One region of the uncultured Solobacterium sp. genome, then DNA from elsewhere that is predicted to be linked to it. Evidence: predicted binding sites of a transcription regulator. Region 1 holds the regulator's gene; each other region holds the start of a gene.

Region 1 (7,855 bases):
GAAGAGTGTGAAAATATGACATTGGAAGTACGTATATCAAATGAACGTGCAATTCAATTCTATGAAAAAAACGGGTTTATTTCTGTGAATACTCGCAAGAATTATTATGATGATGGCGAGAATGCATATCTAATGATTAAACCCTTAGGAGGTTTATAAATGACATTGATTTTAGCTTTAGAATCAAGCTGTGATGAAACAGCGTGTGCAATTATTAAGGATGGTAAAGAAATATTATCTAATATCGTATCATCACAGATAAATGTTCATACACAATATGGTGGTGTTGTGCCAGAGGTAGCTAGCCGTATCCACGTTGAAAATATATCAACAGTTATTGATGAAGCATTAAAGAAAGCCAATCTAACTATGGATGATATTGATGCGATTGCATATACGCAAGGACCTGGTTTAATTGGTTCGCTACATGTAGGTGTACAAGCGGCGAAGACAATTGCTTGGACATTCCATAAGCCATTAATACCAATCAATCATATGACAGGTCATATCTGGGCAAATAACTTTGTGGCAGATTTAAAGTTCCCATTACTAGCATTAGTGATTTCTGGGGGACATACACAACTTGTATATATGGAAAATGATTGGGATTATAAAGTCATCGGCACAACAAAGGATGATGCGATTGGGGAAGCATACGATAAGGTATCACGCGTATTAGGTACAGGCTATCCTGGTGGACCGGTTATTGATCGTATGGCAAAAGAGGGTAAAGAACATTATAAGTTACCATCCCCAAAGACAGATGGTGTATATGATTTTAGTTTCTCAGGCTTGAAGACAGCTGTATTACAGTTAATTCAACGTGAAGAAAAAGCAGGTAATGAAATCATCAAAGAAGATGTAGCATATGCTTTCCAGGAAACTGCATTAGGACAATTAACAGGAAAGACATTACAGGCTGTCGAGGATTTAAAGCCAAAGATGTTAGTCTTAGCAGGTGGTGTAGCAGCTAACTCAAGATTAAGACAGTTAATGACTGAGAAGATGCAAGCATATCCAAATACACAACTAGTGATTCCACCTATGTATTGTTGTACAGATAATGCGGCAATGATTGGTGCAGTTGGTTATGTTGCGTACAAACATGGATTATTTGGAGATCTTGCGGCAGCGGCTGATCCAGGCCTCATGATGCCAGGCGAAGAATAAAATTTAGCAAATTTTTCACAAATGGTGTTAAAATAGAGGACGGTGATAAATATGAGCGAAAAGAAAGTACCAAAGGCAACATTACAACGGTATCCTGTCTATTTAAAAGCATTACGTAAGCTACATGCAGATGGGATAAACAGAATTATGTCTAGGGAGTTGGCTGACTATGTATCTATCGAGTCAACAACAATCCGTCGTGACTTTAGTTTTTTAGGAAACCTTGGTAAGCAAGGTTATGGTTATAACGTTGAGGATTTAATCAGTATTTTCTCCAATCAGCTTGGTGTAAACTTTGATGAGAAGATTATTCTTGTCGGTGCTGGTAACCTTGGAAAAGCGTTATTGAATTACAATCACTGGAACCATATTGTCGGTGAAATCGTATGTGCATTTGATTTACATCCAGAGAATGTAAAGAAGGCATCTGTACCTGTATATAGTATGGATGAGATAGCTGAAAAGATGCCAAAAGGCTGCCGTATCGCTATTTTGTGTATCTCACAAGATGTACAGAAGACAGTAGATTTATTGGTTGCACATGGCATTCATGGATTTGTAAGTTTTGCGATGGAACATTTCTCGGTTCCATCAGGAGTATATGTACGACAGGTAGATGTCGTATCTAGTATTCAGGAATTGGTATTTGAAACCAATGCAATGAATAACTAATGTAGAAATAAGAATGGAGATTGAATAAGTATGCCTACAGAAATGAGTATCCGCGAACTATATCAGTTAGCGAAAGATGGAACAACACTAGAACTAGACCAGTTAGATTTTATCCAATTACAGGGATGGGTTCGTACAAACCGTGCTGGTAAGAATGTGTCTTTTATTGCCTTGAATGATGGAACATTCTTTAAGAATGCACAGATTGTGTATTCTTCTGATACTCTTTCCAATTACGCTGAAGTTGCCAAGTACTTAACAGGTACAGCAGTTTCTGTTGTTGGTAAATTTGTATTAACACCAGAAGCTTCTCAGCCATTTGAAATTCAGGCAACTGAAATCAATTTAGAAGGTGAATGCGATAGCACATACCCTTTACAGAAGAAGAGACATACATTTGAGTACTTACGTGAAATTGGTCATTTAAGACCACGTACGAATACTTTCTCTGCTGTATTTAGAGTACGTTCTGTGCTAGCAATGGCAATTCATCAATTCTTCCAAGATCAAGGATTTGTATATGTACATACACCAATCATTACAGGTGCTGATGCGGAAGGTGCAGGCGAAACATTTACAGTTACAACACGTGAAGATGGAAACTATGAAGAAGATTTCTTTGGCAAGCATGCGTCACTAACAGTATCTGGTCAGTTGCAAGCAGAAGCCTATGCAATGGCATTTAGAGATATCTATACATTTGGACCAACTTTCCGTGCTGAAAATTCTAATACAACAACACACGCAGCTGAGTTCTGGATGATTGAACCAGAAATGGCCTTTGCGGATTTAGATTACAGTATGGATGTAATCGAGGATATGTTAAAGTACTGTATTAACTATGTCATGGAAATGTGTCCAGAAGAGCTTGCGTTCTTCAATGAAAGAATTGATACATCTCTATTAGAACGTCTTGAGCATGTAAGAACTTCAACTTTCAAGCGTTTACCATACACAGAAGCAATTGAAATCTTAAAGAATGCAGATGTTAAGTTTGAAAACAACAACATTCACTGGGGTATGGATTTAAACACAGAACACGAGCGTTACATTACAGAGAAAGTTGTTAAAGGTCCTACATTCTTAATCGACTACCCAGAAGAGATTAAGGCATTCTATATGCGTCGTAATGACGATGGTAAGACAGTTGCGGCATGCGACTTATTAGTGCCAGGTATTGGTGAACTTGTTGGAGGAAGCCAACGTGAAGAAAGACTAGACATTCTAGAAAAGAAGATGGAAAGTCTTGGCATGAATGTAGATAGTTATCAGTGGTATCTCGACTTACGTAGATATGGTGGTTGCCAACATGCAGGTTTTGGCTTAGGATTTGAACGCTTAGTAATGTATATTACAGGTATGGAAAATATTCGTGACGTTATTCCTTTCGCAAGAACACCACGAAACTTAAACTTCTAAAAGAAATTATGATATGGGAGTGGTAATGCAAGCGGCTGCCACTTCCATTTTTATGGAGGTAACGATGTTATATCAAGTTAGTAAAGCCTCAAAATATTATGGCGTCGATACAATCTTTGAAGATGTTAATTTTGAGATTAAAGGTACAGAGAAGATTGCCCTTGTTGGTAGAAACGGTTGTGGTAAAACAACCTTTTTACGCTGTATGTGTGGGGAAGAACAATTTGATAAAGGGACGATTTCACAACAGAATAATACGGTCATTGGGTACTTATCACAGAAGGTATTGCCACATGATGAAAGAACTGTTGAGGAAGAACTACGTCTTATTTATGAACCGGTATTTGCGATGCAAGCAAGAATGCATGAATTAGAAAAGCAAATGGAGAAAGATGCGAGTGAAAAGGTTCTTGCGCAATACGCAACGGTTCAAGAACAGTTTGAAGCGATGAATGGATATCATTGGGAATCAGAGATGAAAACAGTCTTTACGCGCTTTGGTTTTCCGATTGAAGATCTTCAAAAGAAAATTGGAGAGTTCTCTGGTGGGCAAAAAACACGTATCGCATTCGTAAAACTACTATTATCAAAACCGGATGTCTTATTGTTGGATGAACCTACAAACCATTTGGATATTGATGCGATTGAGTGGTTGGAAGGCTATGTAAAGAATTATCCAAAGGCGGTAGTCATTGTATCACATGACCGGATGTTCTTAGATCATACAGTTGACGTTGTATATAATATGGAATATGGAAAGATGAAGCGCTATCCAGGTAACTATTCTAACTATGTCATTCAACGTGAAAATGATATTGAACGTCAACAATCTGCATATGCAAGACAACAGAAAGATATTCAGCGTTTAGAGGCGTTAATTGAAAAGTTCCGTTATAAAAAGAATAAAGCTGCTTTTGCACAGTCCAAGATTAAATATTTAGAGCGTATGGACCGTATTGAAGTGGATCAAACAGATGATAAAACATTTCATGCTAAATTTACTCCACGCGTAAAAGGTGGCGAAAAAGTATTGGAAGTTGAAAATCTTGCGATTGGATATGACCATGTTCTTACGACGATTTCGATGAAGATGCGCCGTGGCGATCGAATTGCGATTATTGGTCCAAATGGTACAGGAAAATCAACGTTTGTAAAGACACTCATGCACATCGTTCCTGCACTATCAGGTAGTTTCTTGTTTGGTCATCAAATTGAACAAGGATACTTTGATCAGCAGCTTGCACAGTTCTCTTCTGGTAAAACAGTACTAGAAGAAGTTTGGGATGAGTATCCAGATTTGGATAGAACAACTGTTCGTAGTGTATTAGGTCAGTTTTTATTCTCGGCAGATGATGTATTTAAAACCGTTGATGTTTTATCAGGTGGTGAGAAAGTACGCCTATCTTTTGTAAAACTATTATTACAGCATGCCAATATGTTAATACTGGATGAACCAACAAATCACTTAGATATTCCAGGCAAGGAAGCACTCGAATTATCCCTAAAGGGATTTACTGGTTCGATATTATTTGTTTCGCATGACCGTTACTTTATTCAACAGATGGCAACAGGTTTATTAATTCTAAGTAATGATGGCTGTAAGTTTGTAAATCAAACTTATGATGAATATATGAATCAAGAACCTGTACAAATAAGCGAAGCGAAACAAACAAGTAGTGAACCAAATCCTAAAAAAGAGGTGAAGAGGGCACTATCACCAGAAGCACGTCGTCGTGAGATTGCGAAACTTGAACGGTTGATTACAGAAAAAGAAGCGGAGTTAGAAGAGATGCGTGAACTTCGCTTTGAACCAGAATATTATCAAGATTATCAAAAGATGAATGATTTAGATCAAGATATAGATGATATACATAATGAATTAGCACATCTAGAAGAAAGATGGGCATCATTGTTAGAGGAAGTCGCATAATAAAAAGCCTAGTCACTTCAAAATGACAGGCTTTTATTATGGCGGAGAAGAAGGGATTTGAACCCCCGCACGCTTTCACGTCTAGCGGTTTTCGAAACCGCCCCCTTCAGCCTCTTGGGTACTTCTCCAGCGCTGAACAATTATATCATAGAAATAGGATGTAGGTTTAAGGAAGTGAAAGACAAGCAAAGAATTTAGAAAATACACTTTATGAAAATATTTTCATAAAAGAAAAAATACTAGGAAATATTTTCAAAATCATTTACAAACTATTGACATCATTTTAGGATTTGCGTAATATTACTGGTATATTAAGAGAGGGAGTTCTCTTAAATTAGGAGGAAGAGGAATTTATGAAAAAAGCACTATTGGGTTCTCTTGCCGCTGTTTTAGCTCTTGCAGGTTGCAATGGCAAAGGTGGACAGACAACTGCATCACAATCTGAAGACTTTAGATCCGTCTATTCTTTGGATATGCAGAGCTTAGACTACACAGTTTCCAACAAGGCGGTTGATAACGAAAATACAGCAAACTTTGTTGACGGCTTATTAGAAAATGATAAGTACGGTAACTATGTACCTGCTCTTGCTGAGTCTTATGAATCTAACGATGATAAGACAGAATGGACATTTAAGATTCGTAAGGGTGTTAAATGGGTAACAAATGAAGGCGAAGAATATGCTGAATTAAAGGCACAGGACTTCGTTACTGGTCTTCAACACTCAGCAGACTTCAAGTCTGGTACAAAATACTTAGTAGAAGGTCTTATTAAGAACTTCTCTGAATATGAAGCTGGTGAAGTACCATTTGATCAGGTTGGTGTAGAAGCTGTTGATGATTATACATTGAAGTATACTCTTGAAAAACCAGCATCTTATTTCTACTCTCTAACAACTTATGGTATTTTATTCCCAATCAATGAAGACTTCTTAAATTCTAAGGGTTCCGGATGTAAGTTAGGTTCCCCTGATTTAAATGCATGTGATTTCGGTATTGTTGATCCATCATCTATTCTTTACAATGGTGGTTACATCTTAACAAACAACACAGCTAAGTCTATCGTTGAATTCACAAAGAATCAGAACTACTGGGATGCAGAACACGTATATATCAATAAGGTAACTTATACATATGATGATGGCTCTGATGACCACTCAATCATGAATGGTTTTGAAGCTGGTACATATACATCTGCTTCTATCCGTGGTACATGGTCAACTGAAGAATTTGATAAGTACATGGATAAGTACAAGGATAACGTTTATATTCCTATGACAGATGGTGGTACATTCTCATTGGCATTCAACTATAACCGTCGTTCTTTCAACAATACAAACAAGACAACAGATGCTGAAAAGGAAAACACACATAAGGCTATCCTAAATAAGAACTTCCGTCTTGCTTTACAGGCTGCATTCGATAGAGTTGCATACTTGAAGCAAAGAGTTGGTGATGAAACAGCTGCTAAGGCTTCATTACGTAATGAATTAGTTCCTACAACATTCGTTCAAATTAAGGGCGAAGATTATGGTAAGACAGTTGCTAAGCTTGTTACAGAACAGACAGATGTATTTGGTAACTCATTAGACCTTTCTGAAGGACAGGATCCATACTACAATCCAGATAAGGCAAAGGAATTACTTGCTAAGGCTGCTTCTGAAGCTGGATTAACATTACCTGTTTCTCTAGACTTAGTAACACTTTCAACAATGTCATTTGCAGTTAACCAGGCTAACTCCTTAAAGAAGTCTGTAGAAGAAGCTACAAATGGACAAATCTTAATCAATGTAATGCCAATTGACAAGGATGCTTACTATGCAGCAACATACCTTGCAACTAGTGGTAATGAATCTGACTGGGATATCTCTACAGCAGTAGGTTGGAACCCAGACTACTTAGATCCAAGAAGTTACTTAAATATCTATAGTCCAGTAAATGGTGACCAGTTAACTTCAGTCGGCTTAAATGGAACATCTGATCCAGATAACTTCCAGGATTCTGATAAGGCTGTAATGGAAGCTGTTGGATTATTCGACTACCAGAAGTTATTAGAAGAAGCTGATGCAATTACTGATGACTTAGATGCTCGTTATGCAGCATATGCTAAGGCTGATGCTTGGATTATTGAAAATGCATTCGCTATTAGTGTACAGTGCACAGTTGTAGCAAATACAGTTACAAGAAGCGTTCCATTCGTAGGACCATACTCAATTGCCGGACAGGGTGGCAACAAGTTCAAGCTAAGACGTGTTCAAAAGGATATCGTTACAAGCAAGGATTACTACGCAGCTAAGGAAGCTTGGTTATCAGAACGCGCTAAGTCCGCTAGCAAATAAATCTTAGATTCTTTACAAAGTAAAGTTTCATAAACAATTTAAAAGACAGATATCATTGATTGATGAATCTGTCTTTTCTTTTTCTTGATAGATGGATGATATAGGGTATTTTTATACATATGTATAAATATTCATATTATTTGAAAATGAAAATTAATATGAAATTAATCATGAAAAAATTTATATTTTAGTGAAATACGTAGTCTTATATGGTATTATAACTACTATGAAAAGGTAGGGGTGAGTTATATGAAGCGTTACATTTTAGGCCGTGTAATCAGATCGTTCTTCTCGATTTTTGCGGTTGTTACAATCGCATTGGTTTTGG
Region 2 (7,855 bases), on a different contig from region 1:
AAGACTTCGTAACTTTAATTCCTACATTACAAAGTCATAGTGTAAAAGTCATTGCGACTTCTTTACAGGAATCTACGACAATGAGTGAAATACCTGTATCAGAATGTATGGCATTTGTGATGGGAAATGAAGGACAAGGTGTTCATCAAGATATTATTGTGCAAGCTGACTATCGTGTACGTATTGAGATGGAAGGCTTTGAGTCTTTAAATGTAGCAGTAGCAGGTGGAATTATAATGTATCATTATCGGAGTGGCAAATGAGTCAAAAGAAGAATCCAGATTATTCTTTAAAAGATTTACAACCATCCCAGTTTTATATTTCGCAAGCGAAACTATCGAACATTCAAGCATGGTTTCATAAAGATGATTTATCAAACTTTGAACCTTTACCTGTGAAGGTATTAGATGGTATTCCGATCTTAACGGATGGACATACAAGGGCAGTCTCGGCAATACTTGCAGGTTTAGAATCGGTACCACTAGTCTACGATGAAGATGAACTAGATTGGAATCTATATCGTTATTGTGTAGAACAATGTACTCAAAAGGGAATTCATTCTCCATATGATTTGGTTGACAGAGTTATTTCTGCTCATGACTATGAAGAGAAGTGGATTGGCTGGTGTGAACAAATACCCAGTAAGCTACAACAGAATAAAAAGTAAAAGGCACATCGCTCGATGTGCCTTTTGTCATTAGTGTTGTTCGTAATGAATTTCTGTTCCTTCGTAAGCTGCACGCATTAATTCGATCATATCCTTGATCATTGGAACACGTGGGTTTGCTGGGGAACACTGGTCTTCATATGAGAGGTAAGCTAACTTCTCTAAGCTTTCTTCCCATTCCTTCTTGTCAACATTTTGTGACTTGAAGTTCATTGCCATACCAACTTCAATACCTAAATCGTGAACTGCCTTGGCAAACTTTTCAACACCTTCTTGTACTGTGTTGAACTTGAGGCCGATAGCGTGTGCTAATTGAGCGTAACGTTCATCAGCGTTGTAGTATTGGTACTTAGGCCATAGACCTGGTTTTTCTGGTTTTGTGCCGTTATAACGGATTACGTATGGTAATAATGTACCGCAAGTACGTCCATGTACTGTGTGGAATTCAGCACCAATCTTATGAGCCATAGAGTGGCACATACCTAAGTAAGCGTTCGCGAATGCCATACCAGCCATTGTAGAAGCGTTATGCATCTTCTCACGAGCTTCTTCGTCCTTAGCACCATAGTGTACAGCTCTTGGTAAGTATTCAAATACCATCTGTACTGCCTTTAATGCAAGAGCGTCTGTGTAGTCAGTAGCCATAACGGATACGTATGCTTCACATGCGTGTGTTAATACGTCCATACCGGAGTCAGCTGTAACCTGTGCAGGTAAGCTCATTACAAGTGCTGGGTCAACGATTGCGACTGTAGGTGTTAATGAGTAGTCAGCTAATGGATACTTGAGCTTGTTAACCTTATCTGTAATAACTGCGAATGGTGATACTTCAGAACCTGTACCTGATGTAGTAGGGATACATACTAAGTGAGACTTCTTACCTAATTCAGGATACTGGAATGCACGCTTACGAATATCCATGAACTTCTGCTTCAAGTCAGCGAAGTCAACTTCTGGGTGTTCGTAGAATAACCACATACCCTTAGCAGCGTCCATGGAGGAACCACCACCTAAAGCAATGATTGTATCTGGTTTGAAGGCTTGCATTAATTCCCAACCCTTCTTAACTGTCTGTAAGGATGGATCTGGTTCAACGTCGCAGAACAATTGAACTTGTACCTTATTCTTACGGGCTGCTAACTGTTCAGTAATTCTTGATACATAACCTAAATCAACCATTGTGCGGTCTGTAACGATGAATGCACGATTGATTTCACGCATGTCGCGTAAGTATGTGATGGAATTTTGTTCAATATAAATCTTGCTTGGAATCTTGAACCACTGCATTGTATTTCTCCTTTTACCTATCTTCTTGATGTTAATCAGATTAATTGCACTAACGTTACCAGATACTGAATTGTGACCATAAGATCCGCAACCAAGTGTTAATGATGGAATAAAGGAGTTATAGATATTACCGATACCACCGAATGTAGTAGGGGAGTTCCAAATTAAACGACAAGCTTTAATGCGTTCACCAAACTTCTTTGCTAATTCTGCGGAACGTGTATGAATCGCAGCTGTATGTCCAACACCGTTTAACATAACAGTAGCTTCTGCTTTATCAAATCCATCTTCAACGGAACTTGCTTTTTCCATTGCGAGTACTGGTGATAATTTTTCACGTGATAGTGGTTCTTCAACACCTGGCTTTTCTAATTCAGCAACTAAGATGGATGTTTGAGGATCAACTTTGAAACCTGCTTGTTCAGCAATCCAAGCAGCTGGCTTACCAGCAACTGCACCGTTTAACTTTGCATTTTCTACGCCTTTGGAGTGAGCTGTATATCCAAACATGTATGTTTCAAGTAATTTCTTTTCTTTTGGTGAGCAGAAGTGTACATTATAGTGTTTGAATTCTGCTTTAACATCTTCGTAGATATTCTCATCAACGATAACTGTCTGTTCACTTGCACAGATCATACCGTTATCGAATGCCTTGGACATTGCGATATCGTTAACTGCTTGCTTGATATCTGCAGTTGTTTCAATATATGCAGGAGCGTTACCAGCACCTACACCTAATGCAGGCTTACCACAGCTGTAAGCTGCCTTAACCATTGCGTTACCACCAGTTGCAAGAATTGTAGAAACACCTGGATGATTCATAAGTGCACTTGTTGCGTCCATAGATGGATGTTCAATCCACTGGATGCAGTTCTCAGGAGCACCAGCCTTTAAAGCTGCTTCATATACAATGCGTGCTGCTTCAGATGAACACTTCTGTGCATTTGGATGGAATGCAAAGATGATAGGATTTCTTGTCTTTAATGCAAGTAAACTCTTGAAGATTGCGGTTGAAGTAGGGTTTGTTACTGGTGTTAAACCTGCAACAACACCAACTGGTTCAGCTACTTCTGTAATACCTGTAACAGGGTCTTCACTGATGATACCGACTGTCTTTAGGTCACGTAGGTAATTCACCATGTACTCACAAGCAAATAAGTTCTTTGTTGCTTTATCTTCGAATACACCACGTCCTGTTTCGTCAACTGCTGCCTTAGCTAATGTACCGTGTTGATCAAGTGCTGCTACTGTACACTTTGCTACGATATAGTCGATTTTTTCTTGGTCAAATGATGCAAAGTCATTTAGTGCCTTTAATGCAAGGGCAACTTTATCGTCTACTTCTTTGACACGAACTTCCACAGGGGCTGTATTTACTTTTGTTTCTTTAGTTTCTTTCTTTTTGACTGCCATGTCCTTTTCCTCCATGTGAATTATTTCACGTAAGCAAGAATACCACGTTTACATAATCAAGACAATAGTAAATGATAAAAAAATCACAAGTAATCGCTTACATTTTAAAAATTAATATTTTTGAAAGAAAAAAGGGCATTTTTAGCCCTTGGAAAATATTGTATGCATGTTAATAATACTGACAGGAAAATCGTCTTTCATCTGGGATGATAGGGACAACTTTACAGGAGTAATCATCAACTTTGATGAAACGACCATCTCCTTTAATGATAGTCGCAAGGAATTGGTCAATGGTATCACTTTCTCCTTGTACATAGATTTCTACCAAACCATTATCTAGATTTTTCACACTTCCCGTTAATCCATAAGATTGTGCATGCATTGAAACGAAGTAGCGAAAACCGACACCTTGAACTCGTCCTTCCACAAAAATATGATAGCGTACCATAACATCCTCCTCCTTACAGAGATTATACAAAATAGATTTTCTACTATACAAGTCATATAATGAATGCAGGTGATAAACATGATACATATACTATTAAATCAATTTACATTCGATCAAGCATGGGGCTTTGGTGAATTATCACAACTCATCGAGAAAGATATGAAGGTACTGATGATGCCATTATCATATAACGATGGTTGGTCTAATGAATTTGCGACATGGGATGACTTCTTTGCAAAAGGGAAACCAGCGTATGAAATGATGGTACGTCCTTTCTATAACTACGGTATCCGTGAAAAACAAATTAGTTGGTTTAATTATTACAAGGATAACTACGCAAGTGCAAAAGCGAAAATTGAAGCTGCGGATATAATTGTGATCACTGGTGATTGCGGTGAATGGATCATGCAGAGAATCGAAGATTTAGGCTTACGTGATTTGTTATGCAACTTTGATGGTATCCTAATAGGACATCATGCAGGTGCTCTTGTACAATTTGATACATTTCACGAGTCAAATCTAGATAATACATTTGAACTACAAGAAGGACTTGGTCTACTAACAGAATTTGATGTAGATATAAATTACGTCGAAGATGAAGAACATTTATCTACAATCATTCGTGAAATTGAAGATGTAGGAAATCCAGTAGTAGCAATCCCTAAAAACAGTGGTCTATTAATCGTCGATGGAGAGTTTACATTACTAGGAGATTCATTTGTTTTAAATCATACACATCTAGATGATATCTATCGTGCCTATGATAGTTATCGTTATGATGTATAACTACTAAAGGGGAAATTATTAATGAACGCAGATTTTCATATTAATGGAAGACAACTAGAAACAGAGCGACTTATCTTAAGACCATTTGTAAAAGAGGACTTAGATGATTTTTATGCTTACGCTTCTGTTGAAGGTGTCGGTGAAATGGCTGGTTGGAAACATCATACTAGTAAAGAAGAAACGCAAAAAATATTAGATATGTTTATCGAGAGTAACCAAGTATTTGCAATCTATCACAAAGAAGACCAAAAAGTAATTGGCTCTCTTGAAATCAAAAAATATGGAAGAGAAGAAGCTTTGACAGAGTTTGCGACCTATCAAGGAAGAGAACTTGGTTTTGTTTTAAGTAAAGACTATTGGGGAAGTGGTATCATGCCAGAAGCAGTAAAGATAGTTATCAAGTATTTATTTAATGAATTGAACTATGATTTCCTGCTTTGTGGGCATTTTTCATTTAACCAACAATCAAAGAGGGTTCAAGAAAAATGTGGCTTCCAACCATATCGCAAACTAATGATGACTACCTCTGAGCATACAAAAGAACCAATTATTTTGAATCTTTTGATTAATCCACATAAAAATATAACATTAGAGTTTTCTCATCCTGAAACATTGATTTATCCACAAAATATATCAGGGAAACATATATAGAAATATGTAGTAGTATTCGGTGAACAACAAAATATAAGTTGGACATCTATGATGAAAAAGGTATGATAGTTGCATGAAATATATTGTATGTGATGACGAACAGCTTCAAATGGATATCTTGTGTAAGTACATTCATGAATATGCACAAGCACATCATTTGGAAATTGAAATATTAAAATATACAGATTGTGATAATCTCTGGTGGGATTTGCAGAATGGTCTTGTTGCAGATTTACTTTTATTGGATATTCAAATGGAGAATATGACAGGGATTGAACTTGCCCGTAAGATGAGACAAGCACGTCTAAATCATTTGATATGTTTTATCAGTGGTGTCAAAGACTTTGTCTTTGAAGGATATGATGTAGACGCATTAGCCTATCTTTTAAAACCTTATGAGAAAGATCAATTATTTAAGATATTAGATAAGGCAATCAAGCAATTACATATATCAGAAGAATTTTCAATTATTTCTTCTAAGAAGGAAGTATATAAAATTTATCATCGTGATGTCATTGGTGTTGAGGCACTTGGTCATGAGACAAAGATTTATTTGCGTAGTGATGGTATGAGCGAGGAAACAACAATTATCATCAAACAGAGTATTCGTGAAGTTCTCGAAATGTTACATATGCCATTATTACAAATTCATCGCTCTTTTGCGGTAAATATGAAAAATATTGTACGTGTAACAAAGAAGGATTGTATTGGCGAAGATGGTATACAGTTCCCGATTGCACGTGGTAATTATGAAATGTGTATGCAGGAATTTATCGCAGCCAATCGAGGTGTATTATGATGGCTGTAATCATATTAGTGGGATTAGCGCTTTATGAAACTATTATCAAGAAGATAAATATAACATTCATGCATGTGATTGGATTAATTATGATACTAGCACTTACAGGATATAGTGTTTATCGTTTCTCTTATATGATAGTTGTATGGATTTTCTTATGTTTTATTTGGAATCATTATCATTTCTTAAAAGAAGAAAGAATCTTTTCAACTATCATCATTCTGTTGTATCTTGGAATTCTGTTCCTTGGTGTTTATTATGATGGTTTTATCGCAGGTGGTATTGCGGCACTAATCTTTATTTTATTGGAATATCTCTTACAAAGAATTATGAAGCGTGAAGAAGATAAAACAATCATCTATCAGAATAAACTTATGAAACAGCAGATGGATGAAATTGAAAACATCTACATGACTATGCGTGGATGGAGACATGACTATCATAACCATCTACAGTCTTTAAAAGGATATCTTTCTTTGAATAAAGTTGAGCAGATGAAAGACTATCTCAATGAACTTGAGACGGATTTGGACTCTATCGATACACTCTATCATTCTGGTAACTTACAATTAGATTCAATCTTGAACGCGAAACTTGCAATTGCGGAAAAAGGGCAAATTCGTATTCATTGTGATGCGTCAATTCCACCACAATTACATGTATCAGATTTAGACTTGTGTGTTATCTTAGGAAATCTATTAGATAATGCGATTGAATCTTGTCGTAAGATAAACGATCCGGATGAAAGATTTATTCGAGTATATATTGGTATCCTAAAGAAACAACTCTATATCTCGATTACAAACGCTACAAGTGAGACAGTAAAGCAACGTACTGATCACTATTTCACGACGAAGCGAGGTGACCATGGACATGGACTAAAGAGAGTTGATCAAGTCGTGAAGAAATATGATGGATACCTAAACCGTCAAAATGAACCAGGTGTATTTGCAACGGAGATTGTATTACCACTATAAGCATTTCGTGCATGAATTTGAACAATTCATGCATTTTTTTATTTGCTTCAGTCATATGAAGTATTGTATTTCTGCAAGGAGGTAATCACTATGAAACTTACTAGATGGAATATTTATAAGGATATGCTCTACCGATTATGGAAATGCGACCCACATGTAATCAAAATGATGTTGTTAGAGATTGTTATCACGGTAATAGAAGGATTTATCGCTGTATTATTACCGGCTGCAATCATTCAATTTATTACTACAACCCAAGATTGGATAACACTAGTATTACAGATATTTGGCTTGTTTGCGGTGTATGGAATCTTTAGCATGTGGCATGTTTATCTTGCGACAAGAAATGGTATGCAATATGTTATTCCTAGGCAAAAATTATTTGTCTTGCCAGTGCTCAAAAAGGTGCAGGATTTAACCTATTCCTACTACGAAACAAAGCCTGCTCAGGAAAAACTAGAAAATGGATTTCGTGCATTAAATTCGAATATGGAAGGTGCGGAAGGTGTCTACCATAATACTTTAGTTGTTTTATCCGCAATACTCAGTTTGATACTATATGCAGTTTTTATCAGTCAAATTGGTTTGCCAATCCTTTTAGCGCTATTATGTATTTCCTTTCTTCATTATGGAATCTATGAAAAATGTTATGCATTTTATTTAAAGAAAGATGAAGAAAAGGCAGAGAATTATTCTAAGTCTCGTTATTTTAATAGCCTTTCGCAAAAGAGTGCGAAGGGAAAGGATATCCGTCTCTACCAAATGCAAGATCTTTTAAAAGCAAAGATGCAAGAAAATAACGATATTCTTGTACAGAAGACAATCGC
Region 3 (7,855 bases), on a different contig from region 1:
GTTCAACATTGTGTGATGAGAATGGATGGAATACGGCTGTTGTATGCTTCGAAGCAACGATAGGGTAGATACCATCGATACATCCTACTTCAATGTATGGAAAACCAAGTGCTTTTGCACCGGTAATATTCAGGCTGATTGCTCCGGCCATCCCATAAGAACCTCCAACAAGTAGAATCTTACCACTGCTTCCTTTATGTGCAGTTTCTTTTCGTTTTGCAAGATTTTGAAAGAATAGAGTTTGATCCATCTCTAAAAAACAACTTTGTTTTGGGTGCGGTATATCAAGTGAAACAAGTTCTAACTTTTCAAATAGATGGTGATACTTCTGCAATATGTGGAAAGGCTTATAGCAATCTAACGCAAATGTAACTGTAGAATGTAGCGCGAATGAATCATGCATGGCTGAATCACACTCTGCACCAGAGTTGATATCAATACTATAGATTGGCTTTTTTGCGTCCTGTATCTGTTTGAATACTGTACGCATTTCATCCGTTAATTTGCCATGATAGCCAAAACCAAAGATACCGTCGATAATAACGTCACAAGATTTTAAGCATGTATCTAAAGAATGAATTGGTTGAATAATGGAAGGTGGAATTTGTTTATATATCTTCATCGCATCTGGATTCTTTGGAAGCCCATTTACTAGTATCAGATTGATGTGAAATTGTTTTAGGTTGTTGATAAGCGCAAAAGAATCTGCACCATTATTACCGTTTCCGGCCAATACTAAAATATTAGAATTCACTTCTAAATAAGGTAATAAATGTGTGGCTAATTTCTTGCCTGTAAGATTGATTAATTCAAATGACGAAATACCCGATTTTTCTTCAATCTCGAGCATTTCTTTACGACTTACAATCATATTTTGTATCCTTTACAATCATATATTAACACTTACAGAAATCTATTGTGAAAAATTATAATAAAATTGTGATATAATTCGCGTAAGCAGTAGAAAAAAGGAGGATTTGCTAACATGCCAACAAAGAAAACTGTTAAAGAAGTAGCAGAAGAAGTAGCGAAAGAAGTAGTTGAAAAGAAGGCTACAAAGAAGAAGGCTGCACCAGCAAAGAAAGCTGAAAAGAAAGAAGCTACTGAAAAGAAAGCTACAACTGCAAAGAAAGTAAAGAAGGAAGTACCAGCGGCTAAGACTGTTAAGAAGGAAACTGCAAAGAAGGCAGTTAAGAAGACAGCTAAGGCTACGGTTGAAGATTTAGATTTAAAGACAGTGAAAGATTACGAAGACGCAATCAACTGGAAGAAGGGTGAAGCTAAGGCATTGGATTGGCTCTATATTGAATTAAGTGCAGACGCATTATTAACTCAATTTGAAGCTGGTAAGGATAACCTTAAGACAGTTTGCCAAGCTTTATATAACTGCATGCTTGAAGGTGACTATTATATCGTTGAGCCAACAGAAGATAACTGTGCATTAGGTACAGTTGCTGTACGTTTCTATTGCGATAACTTAAGTCCTGAACGCAAGAAAGTATCTGAAATTAATCAATAGTATATAAAGCCGAATCGTAAGATTCGACTTTTATTTTGTAATTATGTATGCATTTACCCAAAGGAATACAATCTCAGATAAACCAGTAATCTTCATCTGTAGAATACAATCAAAGAAACAGAAGATACATGCTGTAAAAAATAATGTCCGATACTGGAAAAATTGAGCTAAATCTTTTATCAGAAATACATAAAGAACTAACGTTGAATATGCAAATAATAGATGCATGTTTTTTATAAACGTTAATTCAATATAAGGAAATATAAGTGTGAGTATCGCACAAAGAAAGAATAAAACTCTAACATATTGCTTGGTCGTATCCTTTAGTTTCCAAAACAGATATATGAGTGAAATCCCACATAAAACTTGGAGAAAGATACGAATTTTAGATTTAGAAAGTAAGACACTGATATTCGTTTCATATCCAGCATAGACAAGCCATAGTATTGTAAATACGAGTGGGATGATAGGGAATATCAAATACTGAATATACTTCTGCTTTCTGTTCATGTTGTTATTATAACAAACTTAGGGGCGATAATTTGGGTTAAACATGTTATAATCTTGTCGTTATGAAGAAGAAAGAAATATATATCTTGATCAGTATTATCTTGATTGCAGTATTAGGAATTATTGGTCTCAATATCGCTAAAAATAAAAAACAACCTACAAAGAAGGACGAGCCAACTGCAGAAACAACTCCAACACCTAGTACAGAACCTAGTACTAATGCAGATTCTCTTGGTGTTCCAACAGAAAAGCCAGTTGGAATCTGGGTGGGTATTGTACATCGTGGAAAAGTTGTACAATGGTTCGATTCAGGTGTTGATGGAGAATATGTTGTTAAAGGTAATGTAGGTGAAGTACACGTTGAAGTGAAAGATAAGAAGTGGCATGTACGTGAGGTCGATTGTCCAAATCAACTATGCGTAAAAATGGGTTGGGCAGATGAAAATAGTATTATCCCAATTACTTGTCTTCCAAACGATGTTTTTATTGGGTCAGCAAATCTATTATCTGAGTATGTAGGTGTGAAATGAGTATAGCTAAAACGAAGCGTTTTACAGTACTAGCACTATTAGCTGCTATTGCGATTACGTTGAATATTTTAGAAACTACAATGATACCTCCTTTAATGGGTGTCTTCCGTATTGGTCTAGCAAATATTATGGCCTTGGTTGCTTTACGTATGTTAGGTATTAAGGAGATGCTCATCGTAAATACAATGCGTGTATTGATTGGCAATCTTTTGACTGGTACGATATTTGGAAGTGTATTCTGGATTAGTTTAGCGGGTGTAGTACTCTCGAGTTTGATACTAATCTTAATGGATTTATTAAGGTCTTCCTTGATGTTTACTTCCGTTATGAGTTCTATTGGACATTCGCTAGGTCAGGTATTGGTTGTTACATTCTTTTATATGCAACCGGCATTTATTGTTGTATTACCATATTTCTTATTATTATCTATTCCAACCGGATTATTAACTGGATTTGTAGCAGCAATTGCTATCCAGCGTGTAAAGCCATTACGTAAGCAAGATTAACTTCTTGCTTTTTATTTGGTATATATAATAAAAAGTCATGCGTGTATGCATGACTTATATCCACTGTAAGCAGCAGGGGCAGAGAGAATCGAACTCCCATCAGCGGTTTTGGAGACCGATGTACTACCATTGTACGATGCCCCTAAAATAAAAAGTGACGCGTACGGGATTCGAACCCGTGAATGCCGCCGTGAAAGGGCGGTGTGTTAAGCCACTTCACCAACGCGCCAAGTGCTTGTATAATATAGCATGTCTAGAATTTCTTTGCAATCATTTTATTCAAAAAAATCAAAAAAATTTGCTTGCCTAGAAATATGTGCGGATTTTAGCGCATATCTAACGTAATTTTATGTATTTAATATAGTGGTCTGTTATAATTACATCAATAGAAAGATTGATTATTATCGTTATAATGTGTAGAAGGAGATATTTTTATGATTGATTATAGTGAGGGTAGTGGAAAGCAGTATCATACTGGTGTTGGAAAAGGCGATGTTGGAAGATATGTATTCTTGCCAGGTGATCCAAAGCGTTGTGCCAAAATTGCGAAGTATTTCGATGATGCTGAACTTGTAGCGGACTCACGTGAATATGTAACTTATACAGGATGGTTAAATGGTGTAAAGGTATCTGTTACTTCAACAGGTATTGGTGGACCGAGTGCTTCCATTGCGATGGAAGAGCTAACTGCAGTTGGTGCAGATACATTTATCCGAATAGGTACATGTGGTGGTATGGATTTAAGCGTGAAGAGTGGTGATTTAGTTATCGCAACTGGCGCAATTCGTATGGAAGGAACTTCTAAGGAGTATTCTCCTATTGAATATCCAGCTGTTCCAGACTTAGATATTGTAAATGCTTTGGTAGAAGGTGCTCGTCGTGTTGAGCATCCATATCATACGGGGGTTGTTGAGTGTAAGGATGCTTTTTATGGACAACATCGTCCAGAAACACTTCCGAATGGACCAGATTTAATTCGTAAGTGGGATGCTTGGCTTAAGATGGGTGCAAAGGCTTCTGAAATGGAATCTGCAGCTCTATTTATCGTAGCTAGTTATTTACATGTTCGTTGTGGCACTGTTCTTCTGACAGTCGCAAACCAAGAACGTCAAAGAGCAGGTTTACCAAACCCACAAGTCCACGATACAGACCTAGCAATCAAAGCTGCCGTTGAGGCGGTGAAGTATTTGATTGAACAAGATGGTAGTGCAGACTAAAAAACTCATTTGCAAGAAATGAGTTAGTCTCTAAGAGAATACCAATCAGTATATTTTCTAAATGCAGAAGGGATTGCAAGTGATTGCAATTCCTTTTTATTTACGAGATAGTAATGTTCATCTAATGGATGTTGGATTTCAGCTACCTTGATTTCATATGCACGCATGTGCCATTCTAAGTGTGTAAAAATATGTTTTGCTTCAGGTAGAGTTGTAATCCTAAGCGGTGTAAACCCTAAGGATTCAATATGACTAATCGTTTCTGATTTTGTTAGATGGGCATCAACACCAGGGAATTCATATAACCCTGCTAGAAGTCCTTCTTGAGGTCGCTTATGAATTAAGAATGATTGATCATCACGAATAATAAAGAGGGTACGCTCTAATATCTTTCTATCTTTTAAAGAAGAGCGATATGGGATTCTGTCTGTCATCTGATTTTGATATGCGTAACAGTTTTTATTGAGTGGACATTTTGTACATTGGGGAGCACCGTTTGGTACACAAACTGTTTCACCCAGTTCCATAATACCTTGATTAAAAGAGGCGTAACTAAGATTTGGCTGTTTACAACTGTAGAAGTCATTGAGTTTTTCTTCAATCATCTTCTTTACCTTTGGTAAGCGGATGTCTTCTATAATTCCATAATATCTAGTTAGTACACGTAGTACATTTCCATCAATTGCAGGTGCTGGTAGATTAAATGCAATCGAAGCAATAGCACCCGCTGTATAGGGACCGATTCCTGGAAGTTTCTTCAGTAGTTCAAAATTTTCTGGTAACTTACCATCATAATGTTCCATCAAATAGATAGCACATTTTTTTAAGTTTCTTGCACGACTATAATATCCAAGACCTTCCCAAAGTCTCATTAAACGATCATCATCGCAGTTTGCTAAGCTGGCTATATCGGGTAACTCCTTTTTAAATGCAAGATATTTTGGTTTAACAGCTTCAATTCGTGTTTGTTGTAACATAATCTCACTTAGCCAAACATCATAAGGATTTCCCGTATCACGCCAAGGCAAACTGCGTTTATTTTCGTCATACCATTGTATTAACTTTTTAATATCTGTATTTTTCATCTGATTTATTTTAGCAGATATTGTATGGGTTAGTCATTTTAGATACAATATAATCGACATATGCGAGCATAATTTAATGGTAGAATGCAACCTTCCCAAGGTTGATGTGCGGGTTCGATTCCCGTTGCTCGCTCTTAAAATGAAAATGTTGGAGAAGAGTATTGCTATAACATATATTATAGATAACTTGCATCATTTTCCTTTATCTTTGGGAAACTTTTATAAAAGGACATATATTTTATGAAACTAAGTGATTTCTTTGAGAAACATGTAAGAGTGTTTACTTGTAATAGTTTAATTATTATCGGAGAAGTCATAGACTACTATCCTGCTATAGGTACTGAGTCTGGTGAAGATGAAATTGATATTTTCCCAGATGGGATAAATCATATTATTCGTTTGAAAGAAAGTGATATTGTAGCAATTGAGGAGATATTCTTAGACTCAAACTCATAGTCCTCATTTGAATTGTGGCTACGGAAGACCATCCCAAAACTGTGTTATGGTTGCGCTAATAAGGAATATACAGTAATATCTATGAGTCTTTTATAGAAAACTGATTATACTGGTCGGGAATACAAAAGCTCGATCAGTTTTTCTTTAATGAGACTAAGAAGCAGAGGAGATTTATGAATTTTACAGATTTAGAACTTAAGGAGCCGATACTGAGTGCTGTTAGTAAGGCGAAGTATGAAACACCATCACCAATCCAAGAGAAAGCAATCCCTGTTATGTTAGAAGGGAAGGACATCGTTGCCTGTGCTCAAACTGGTACAGGTAAGACGGCCGCTTTTGCATTGCCAATTTTAAATAAGCTTGAATATAAGAAGAAACATCAGATTCGTGCGCTGGTATTAACACCGACACGTGAGTTAGCTGTTCAAATCTTTGAGAATTTTAAGAAATTTGGAAGATATTTAAAACTACGTGCATGCTGTGTGTATGGTGGCGCACCATCTGGCCCGCAAAGAAAAGCTCTCCGTAGTGGTTGTGATATTTTAATTGCGACTCCTGGCCGTTTAAATGACTTTATGGTTCAGGGTGAGATTGTTTTAAGTGATATTGAAATATTTGTACTTGATGAGGCGGATCGTATGTTGGATATGGGATTTATCGGTGATGTACGTACAATCGCTAGCCGTATTCCTGAAGTTCGTCAAACTGTTATGTTCTCTGCAACAATGCCAAAAGAAATCAAAGAATTAGCTAATGAATTATTACATGACCCAGTGGATATTCGTGTGGCTCCACCAGCAAGTCCAGCTGAAACAATTACCCAGTATCTTGTATACTGTGAAAAGGCAGATAAGAAGCGTGTCCTAAAGGATATGCTTGTAAGTCCAGAAGTTACTAAGGCCATTGTATTTACAAGAACTAAGATTGGTGCCGATCGTTTAACTAAGAAGTTAATAGAAGATGGTATCAAAGTTCTTACAATCCATGGTGATAAAACACAAGGTCAACGTCAGAATGCATTACAGCGATTTAGAACTAATCAAGTAGATGTATTGGTAGCGACAGATGTTGCGGCACGTGGTATTGATATTTCAGATATTTCACATGTATTCAACTATGATTTACCAGAGGAAGATGAGTCTTATATCCACCGTATTGGTAGAGCTGGAAGAGCTGGTAAAGAGGGTATTTCAATCTCTTTGTGTTGCCATGAAGAATTAGGTTTGCTTGCGTCAATTGAGAAGATGTTAAAGAAAGAGATTCCGCTAATGAAAACGGAATACTCTATCGAATTAAAACGTAAGAAAGTAAGTGCTGGTAAATCAAATCGTCGTCCACCATTTAAGAAGAAGTCAGATTATAGAAGTGGTAGTGATAAGAGTGAGAAGCGTGATGTTGGTGCATCAAATAAATCGTTACATAAGTCTACAAAGCCAAGCAAGTCACATAAGCCTAGTGATAGAAAGCCGCGTCATCAATCAAAGAATTACAAGCCAAGAAAAAAGAATCGTGGTAGATAAAGAAAAATGCAGATATGGGTCTGCATTTTTTCTTTATCGATTTAATTGTGCAATATAATTTTCGGCTTGTTTGATGCCATCTACGGCACTAGAGACAATACCACCAGCATATCCAGCACCTTCGCCACATGGATATAATCCTTGAATGGTAGAACTGCATCCATTATCGTTACGAAGTATTTTGATTGGAGAAGAAGAGCGTGTTTCGAGTCCAACCATGATGCCGTTTTCAATCCAACCATGTATCTTCTTATCGAATTGTTTCATGCCTTCTTCCATTGCTTGATTAACCTCATCTGAGAAGAATGTATGCATGTCCTTCATAATTGTGTTACGTGGATAAGAAGTTTGAATGACAAGTTTATCGGAAGGGATGCAATTCAAGTAGTCTTTGATATTCTGTGCAGGTGCTACAAAGCCTTCGTGGTAACCTAGTTGTTCTAATTTCTTCTGAAACTGAAAACCATCAAGAGGGTGTCCTTGATCAAAGTCGCTACGTGGAATCTGTACAA
Region 4 (7,855 bases), on a different contig from region 1:
GTTTGTTTTGATTTTCCCAGAAATAATAAACTGGCAATCCTGTTCCTACAGCTAAACCTGCGCAAATCAAACCAGGAATTGGAGCCCAGATGAATGTTGACCAAATGAGAGTGCCTGTCATAAACATTGCAATGATTGGCATTAATACTCCACCCGGCATACGGTATACTGGTTTGTAATGTTCCTTTTTACGTAATACGAAGATTGTTCCAAATGTTAAGAAATTCTTTAATAGTGCAACCAATGTAAAGTAGCCTAATAGATCAGATAAATTTGTTGCAAAAATCAAGATAATAGCAACGATACACTGTACAACGATTGAGAATGCTGGTGTTTCATATTTTGGGTGTACCTGTGCAAAATGTTTAAAGAATAAACCATCTTTTGCCATTGCATATTCAATTCTAGGTTGGAACATAATACAACTTGAAAGTGACCCAATTACAACGATAATAGCCATAATAGCTACAACGACACCTGCTGCGTTACCAATTAATGGAATCTTAGATGCTAGTAAAGCAATTGGCGCTTCTGAAGCAGCTAGTTCCTCAACTGATAATAAACCAGAGGAGACTACTGTTAAGCTAACATATAACGCAAGTACGATTACAGCAGTTAAAATTAATCCCTTTGGCAAGTTCTTACCTGGATCCTTTATTTCACCAGACATATAGCAAGCTGCACCCATACCATCATAAGACCATGTTGTTGCAGAAATTCCTGCTAACAATGCTGCAAACCCTGTTGCGGCACCTTCTAATGGTTTACTTGATAAGAATAAATTAGAGTTAATATTGAATAATCCAATTCCAATAATTAATGCAAAAGGAAGAATCTTTAATGCAGTAATGATTGTCTGGAATTTTCCTCCGCCTTCAACACTACGAATATGGATAATCATGAATACAATTACTAATGCAACTGCAACTAATTTTAGAATTAGACCATGAACTGGCAAGAAGAATCCTAGGTAGTTTGCAATTGCTAAAGCCATAATTGAGATTGATGGAGGGTCAGTTGCCCAGAAGCTAATCCATCCGCATAGGAAAGCTAACGGACGAGAACCAGCTTCACGGAAATAGACGTATTGTCCACCATCTTCAGGAAACGCCGATGCAAGTTCTGCATAACAAAAATTTGCTGGAATCTGTAACAAACCACCAATCAAAAATGCTAATACTAGCGTTAAACTACTTCCCGCTGCACCAGCTACTTCTGATAAGGATGAGAAAATACCAGATCCTACTGTTGTTCCAACACCAAGTGCAATAACTGCACCTAATCCAAGTTTGCGTTTCAAATCTTGGGTGTTCTGATTAGACATATTATGTGTCCTCCTTTTTCTTGTGGCATATCTACACTTTAAAACCCATCTCTGCCTTTTTGGTTTACATATATACCACTATTTAACTTTATTATACCAGTATGTTTTACCTTTGCAACCCCTTACATATATGTATTTGATAAAAAGTATATAAAGTTGTTAAAATAAGTTCATGAAAGTTATGACTTTGGATATTATGATCAGTAATGAACTTCGGCAATATATCGCTGATCACCATTTGAAATATAGAGATAAACTTCCAAGCGAACGTGAACTATGCGAATTATTCTCAATTCAGCGTTTGACCCTACGGTCTGCCATGAAAATTTTAGAAGAAATGGGAATTATTTATGTGGTACCTAAAATTGGTTATTTTGTAGCTAAACAGCGTATTACAAAAAATGTTAATACTATTCGTCTAATGTCAGAAATAATTAAAGATAATGCATCCACATACGAAACGAAATTATTGAAGTTTATTGAGATTGAAGCTGATAAGTATTTATGTCGAGAGACAAATTTACCACTTGGTACTAAGTTTTTTGAAATTAAGCGTTTACTGATTGCCGATCATGAGCCAATATGTATGGATTACTGTTTCATTCCTACAAATTTAGCACCCGAGTTGATAGATTATAAATCTTATATTGAAAATTTAAATGATATCTTAGTAGAAAAATTTAACATTAAATTCTTTAGAACCACGCAAAGAATTCGTGTTATCGAGGCAGAAAGTAGCTATCGCGATGCATTAGAACTTTCTAGTAATGCACATGTAGCATTATTATCCGGATGCATCTATGATAATCACAATCATGTTGTTGCATTTACCGAAAGCTATATGAAATATGAACGTTTTTCATTTGAATTATTTTAGGTGATATTTATGAACTACCAAATTCCTTTGTATATCCAATTAAAAAATTTAATCATCCAACGTATTAAAGATGGTGAATATTTACCAGGAGAAAAAATACCTAGTGAGCGTGAAATGTCTTCCCTCTATCATATTAACCGCATGACAGTTAAACATGCTATCAATGCTTTAATTGACGAAGGATATTTATTTCGAGTAAAAAACAATGGTACTTTTGTTACAAAAAAAATTGCAAATAAAATTTTATATTTAAATGATCATTCTACAGGTAAAAGTATCGGCCTGGGGGCTTTTATAAATAAACATGGCTTAACACTAAAAAACACTATCTTAGAAGAGGGTATCATTAAAGACCAAACTTATATTGAAAAGAAACTTAATTTAAAGCACGGTGAACAAATATATGCATTACATCGTTTGCGTAAAATTGATAATGAAAGTATTGCTCTTGAATACTGTTATCTTCCCTTCAAATATTTTGATGATATCCAAGATCATGATTTTTCAAAAGCCTCACTCTATGACTACATGAAACAAAAGGAACATTTCCCAATTTCATTTGAGCAAAAACTAACTATTCAGAAAGCCTTCCACCCAATCACTAAAATTATGGATATATCTTCTGATAGTTACATCTATAACCTTGAATATATTGGTCATGATACAAGTGGAAATGTTGTTGAGTTTACGACATCCTATATGCCATGCGATAAAGCTGAGTATGGATTCGAAACTTTTAAATCAGAATAATCTGTAATTTATTTATTTTTTATGCTATATTCAAGTCAGCATATACACTTTAAACAAATTTCTCTGCACTAAGCATATATATTTATATGCTTTTTTGGCTTTTACCCAGGAGGAGAAATGTCTATTAACAACTATATCTTAAAATCAGATCAAATTTTTTGTGCTAATCAACAAGATGTTATTAACGGCTATATTATTATTCATGACAATAGAATTCATGCTGTCGAAAAAGGTTATATTCCTTCTTCATTAGAAAATCAATATAAGGTTTATGACCTTTCCGGGAAAACTATTTTGCCTGGTTTCTTTGATGCACACACATTCTTTACCGGTTGGTCTTTGCGATACATCGGTATCGATCTTTCAAATGCAAAAACGGAAAAAGATGTTATTGAGGTTCTAAAAACATGCTATTCCCATCAAGATCATATCTTTGGTCATGGAATATCCGATAATTTTAACACCCCAAGCCCTGAAGAATTAGAAGGATTATTCCCAAATTGTCGTATTGTCCTATTTTCTACAAGTGGCGAACATTTTTGGCTAAATACAACCGCAATCAATCACTATGGATTTGATTTAACTGCAGATTGTAATGAAGTATTCTGGAAATTATTAGACGAAATACTTAAAGATAAGAATTTTATTAAACCCTTATTCAAAAAATATATGGCTATGCTAAATGCGCGCGGTATTACTTCCGTCAAAGAAATTGGGTTTGATAAATTTAGTGGCTTCCAAAATATCTTGTCTGAGCTTGAATCTGAGGAAGATTTAAATTTACGTGTACATTTTATGTCCCAACCAGTAGGCGTGAATGCAAACTTTGAATATGCTAAAAAGATGATGGCCAATTACAATTCTGATTTTATTCGGTTTTCAGGTTTTAATCGTATGACAGATGGTTCTATTTCTCAGGGAAATGGTTTATTAAAGCAACCATACGAGAATCAAAATTATAAATGTAAACTTGATATTAATTGGGAGTTAATTCAGGATGAAGTACTTGAAGCCGATAAAATTGGTACTCGATTCTCACTAAATGCTCAAGGTGATGGAGCAGTCGAAAAAGCTGTTAATATCTTTAATTTATGCAAAAAAGATAATAACGGAAAATTAGTGAATCGACATGCTATAACGGAAGCAGAATTTAGTGATCCAGTTGATTTAAAACGAATGGCAGACCTTGGTATTATTTGCGAATATTATCCACAAATTCAATCAATCACTAGCTACGATGACAAAGTCGGAATGATAAAAAAACAGATTGGCTTAGAACGTGGAAAAAATTATTGGAATCGCCGTAAGATGAAAGACTATGGTGTTCCGCTATGCTGTGGTACTGACCTCCCTCTCGTTATTGATCATATACCCGAATCTGTTTATTACTCTGTAACAGGTCTATTCCCTGAAGGTGGAAATCCCTTCAATCAGGAAAATTGCTTAACTATACCAGAGGTGCTGGAAAGTTGGACATTTGGTGGAGCATATGATTTCTACCGTGAAGATGATTTGGGATCAATTACAGTTGGAAAACTTGCAGACTTTGCAGTTATCGATGGTGATATTTTGCATACCAATCCAAAAGATTGTCGCTCATTAGATGTATACATGACAATAGTTAATGGTAAAATTGTATATCAAAAATAAAGAGATCAAAAAAATCACACCTCATAAGAAGTGTGATTTTTAGATTGCTTAGGTTAATTACTTAACGTTTGCGAAGTACTTGATTGTACGAACCATCTGAGAAGTATATGAGTTCTCATTGTCATACCAAGAAACTGTCTGTACCTGGTATGTGTCGTCATCAATCTTAGCTACCATTGTCTGTGTAGCGTCGAAGATAGAACCATGTGTTTCATCAACGATGTCAGAAGAAACGATTTCTTCTTCATTGTAGCCGAAGCTTTCAGAAGCAGCAGCCTTCATTGCAGCGTTGATAGAAGCAACAGTTACATCCTTACCCTTAACTACAGAGACTAAGAGTGTTGTTGAACCTGTAGGAACAGGAACACGCTGAGCAGCACCGATTAACTTACCATTTAACTCAGGAATTACAAGACCGATAGCCTTAGCAGCACCTGTTGAGTTAGGAACGATATTGCAAGCACCAGCACGGGAACGACGTAAGTCACCCTTACGCTGTGGTCCATCCAAGATCATCTGATCGCCTGTGTAAGCATGAACTGTTGTCATGATACCAGATTGGATTGGATATAAATCATTTAATGCCTTAGCCATTGGAGCTAAGCAGTTTGTTGTACATGAAGCAGCAGAGATAATCTTGTCTTCAGCTGTTACAACATGTTCGTTTACACCGTAAACTACTGTTGGTAAGTCGTTTCCTGCAGGAGCAGAGATAACAACCTTCTTAGCACCAGCCTTGATGTGTGCTTCAGACTTAGCTTTGCTTGTGTAGAAGCCTGTGCATTCTAGAACTACATCGATGTCTAATTGACCCCAAGGTAGGTTGCTAGCATCAGCTTCCTTATAAATTGTAATTTCCTTACCATCTACAGTGATTGTTCCCTTTTCATCATCTGCAGAGATTTCATGATCCCACTTACCGTGTGTTGTATCATGCTTTAATAAGTAAGCTAGCATGTGAGGTGTTGTTAAGTCGTTGATTGCAACAACTTCATAACCTTCAGCTACAAACATTTGTCTAAAAGCTAGACGGCCAATACGGCCAAAACCGTTAATAGCAACTCTTACATCTGTCATATTGTCTTTCAAAGACCTCCTTTTGTTGCATTTATATTATATGTTTTTATATGTTTTCGGTCAATTAAGACCATTTGAATGTAAGCGCTAACGTGATGAATTTCACTAAAAATTCTTCTAACTTTTTATATAAATTAGCACCATGTGAATTTAAAGACTTTTTATACTTATTTTCAATGGTCCTTTAATAACTTTTCAAGAATCTCTTGAATATCCGATGTACTATCCGCAATTGTTTCTTGGTTTTCATAAACGATAAGTCCCATAAGTTTATAGCCATACCAATCGTCACTAGTCAGATAAAAATTCAGTGCTTTATCTCCCTCGTCAGATAACTTCTGTACCGTTACGATTCTCCCTCCTATGGTGTACTCTTCTCTTTCCAAATCGACAGGATGTAAATTTGTAAATTGATGCGGTAAATTTTCCTTCGTGACATACAATCGAAAGGTATATCCCTTCTTATTTCGATATGAATTTACAATATATTCAAAATATTTCCCAATATACTGCTTATGTGCAAAATAATTTCTTTGAACATAAATATTTGTAATTTGTAGGTTCTCTATCCCACAATCCCAAGGAGGAACCCCTGTTTTACAACCAATGACATCACTATAATTAAATTTTAAATGAAACTCTTCTAGTTTTGTCCCTTTGATTTCTTTGATTGTATCTTGATCTGTAGAGTTAATAATTTGTTCACTAAAGTATTCTGGATATTGTGGTAATCTCAATAACGCCCCACGTACCAAAGCTCTTACAACTATAACGGATAAGATTATGATTGCAATAATCAAAAATGGATTTCGATCTCTTCTCATAACAATCACCTCAATGATATAGATTTCTGTTTTTATTTATTATATAGCACAGAAAAAGAAGGATATACACCCTTCTTATGCAAATTCATTTAGATTAAGTGGCTTGATACTTGTCGCAAATGCTTGTTCAACCGTAGAGATATCTCTACCTACAAGTTTTGAGAATAGCTTTGCGTCATTGAGTCTTGCCATTGTAGAACCGTATGTCTCAACTTTTGTCTCTGGGAATACAAGTGTTAAGTCTTCTGCTTCTGATACATGTAATTCCACAACATCCTTTTCAAATAGCGCTGCGTTACATAGTTTCATTAGGGCCGTGGAATCAAGATAGATTAGTTCTTCAATTTCTAGAACATCTCCCTTTGGCAACATTGTCGCATATCCTCTGATTTGGTCCTTGCCATTGTAGTAGGCTACAATCTTGCCACCTTGTGCGTTGATTTCCTTCTTATACTTTACAAAGTATTCTAGGTCTCTTGCATAGTAACCATTAAATCGACGGATAAATGCAGAGTATACCTTTAGTAAATCAATCGCTGTTGGTTCATAGGAACAGCCAAAGTTTGTGCTACGCTTTACATCATCTCGTGTTAAACGATAGGTAGAGCGATTGTAGATATTACGGAACCCATATGGTTCATATAGTTTCTGATCATATGCCTGAATGAGCGTAATCAGTTCAGTATGCTCGCATGCGTCTAATACAATTTCCATTAAACGCTTCATATATCCGCGCTTGCGGTATGCAGGTAATGTGCAAACACCTAAAATCATGCTAGTACGTAAAACTTTATCATTAAACATCATCGCATGTGGGGCGCGAATGATTGCCGAGACAACATGCCCCTCTTCTACGTATACAAAGCAATTTTCTGGCACAAATAGATTCTTAAAATAGTAATCGATGTAACCTTCATCCTCTTGTGGAAAACATACTTTCCAAAGATTCTTTACTTCGGTAGCTTGTTCTTTCGTTGCTTTTGTAATCATGATTCAACACCTTTCTTAATACGATACTTCTCAATAATACTGACTGGGTGATAGGACAGTTTAGCAGCTCTTAGATTTTCACGACCTGTATCATCTTCACGATTCACGAGTTCAATGCCAGGAAATTCATGACTCAACATCTCTTTCATGATGCATTGGTAAAGGCCTCTAACATCTCCATCTGCCTTCTCGATATTCTCTTGACACATACGGTCTGATAACATTGATCCAATCGCAAAAGCACGTACCTTGCCATCGATTCGAATCAAACCGCCCTTACAAGGTAATTCATCATACAAGTCTAAGATGCGGAATGTACCAATTCTCTCACTCTGTAAGAAATCATCTGGATCTTCTGATTTC

The links. Region 1 encodes Rex, which represses fermentation and respiration genes when NADH is low (regulators of the CRP and FNR family bind a similar motif). Its sites were predicted from a motif close to GTGAANNNNTTCAC; they were not measured.
Region 2: a site for Rex is predicted at 3,383-3,396, ahead of adhE (bifunctional acetaldehyde-CoA/alcohol dehydrogenase). Genes of this name have one in related genera too.
Region 3: a site for Rex is predicted at 940-953, ahead of RWM19_RS04570 (NAD(P)H-hydrate dehydratase). Genes of this name have one in related genera too.
Region 4: a site for Rex is predicted at 5,771-5,784, ahead of gap (type I glyceraldehyde-3-phosphate dehydrogenase). Genes of this name have one in related genera too.

What each region holds. Positions count from the first base shown of each region.
Region 1 is NZ_CAUQGG010000012.1:35,926-43,780, reverse strand. Features, by position in the region: gene rimI (ribosomal protein S18-alanine N-acetyltransferase) at 1-159, shown strand, start outside; gene tsaD (tRNA (adenosine(37)-N6)-threonylcarbamoyltransferase complex transferase subunit TsaD) at 160-1,170, shown strand; gene RWM19_RS07430 (redox-sensing transcriptional repressor Rex) at 1,222-1,842, shown strand; gene asnS (asparagine--tRNA ligase) at 1,873-3,261, shown strand; gene RWM19_RS07420 (ATP-binding cassette domain-containing protein) at 3,326-5,191, shown strand; tRNA gene RWM19_RS07415 (tRNA-Ser) at 5,231-5,319, opposite strand; gene RWM19_RS07410 (peptide ABC transporter substrate-binding protein) at 5,545-7,527, shown strand; gene RWM19_RS07405 (ABC transporter permease) at 7,777-7,855, shown strand, end outside.
Region 2 is NZ_CAUQGG010000007.1:92,398-100,252, forward strand. Features, by position in the region: gene RWM19_RS05675 (RNA methyltransferase) at 1-263, shown strand, start outside; gene RWM19_RS05680 (hypothetical protein) at 260-667, shown strand; gene adhE (bifunctional acetaldehyde-CoA/alcohol dehydrogenase) at 698-3,367, opposite strand; gene RWM19_RS05690 (acylphosphatase) at 3,537-3,815, opposite strand; gene RWM19_RS05695 (hypothetical protein) at 3,894-4,601, shown strand; gene RWM19_RS05700 (GNAT family N-acetyltransferase) at 4,623-5,252, shown strand; gene RWM19_RS05705 (LytTR family DNA-binding domain-containing protein) at 5,326-6,051, shown strand; gene RWM19_RS05710 (GHKL domain-containing protein) at 6,048-7,028, shown strand; partial or broken gene RWM19_RS05715 (ABC transporter ATP-binding protein) at 7,119-7,855, shown strand, end outside.
Region 3 is NZ_CAUQGG010000005.1:115,810-123,664, reverse strand. Features, by position in the region: gene RWM19_RS04570 (NAD(P)H-hydrate dehydratase) at 1-871, opposite strand, end outside; gene RWM19_RS04565 (hypothetical protein) at 986-1,519, shown strand; gene RWM19_RS04560 (NusG domain II-containing protein) at 2,092-2,559, shown strand; gene RWM19_RS04555 (Gx transporter family protein) at 2,556-3,065, shown strand; tRNA gene RWM19_RS04550 (tRNA-Trp) at 3,139-3,209, opposite strand; tRNA gene RWM19_RS04545 (tRNA-Glu) at 3,221-3,294, opposite strand; gene udp (uridine phosphorylase) at 3,500-4,282, shown strand; gene RWM19_RS04535 (A/G-specific adenine glycosylase) at 4,306-5,367, opposite strand; tRNA gene RWM19_RS04530 (tRNA-Gly) at 5,430-5,500, shown strand; gene RWM19_RS04525 (hypothetical protein) at 5,608-5,823, shown strand; gene RWM19_RS04520 (DEAD/DEAH box helicase) at 5,997-7,343, shown strand; gene RWM19_RS04515 (FAD-dependent protein) at 7,377-7,855, opposite strand, start outside.
Region 4 is NZ_CAUQGG010000002.1:136,524-144,378, reverse strand. Features, by position in the region: gene RWM19_RS02075 (amino acid permease) at 1-1,324, opposite strand, end outside; gene RWM19_RS02070 (GntR family transcriptional regulator) at 1,521-2,201, shown strand; gene RWM19_RS02065 (GntR family transcriptional regulator) at 2,211-2,951, shown strand; gene RWM19_RS02060 (amidohydrolase family protein) at 3,069-4,601, shown strand; gene gap (type I glyceraldehyde-3-phosphate dehydrogenase) at 4,659-5,678, opposite strand; gene RWM19_RS02050 (hypothetical protein) at 5,852-6,502, opposite strand; gene RWM19_RS02045 (GNAT family N-acetyltransferase) at 6,578-7,492, opposite strand; gene RWM19_RS02040 (phosphatidylglycerol lysyltransferase domain-containing protein) at 7,489-7,855, opposite strand, start outside.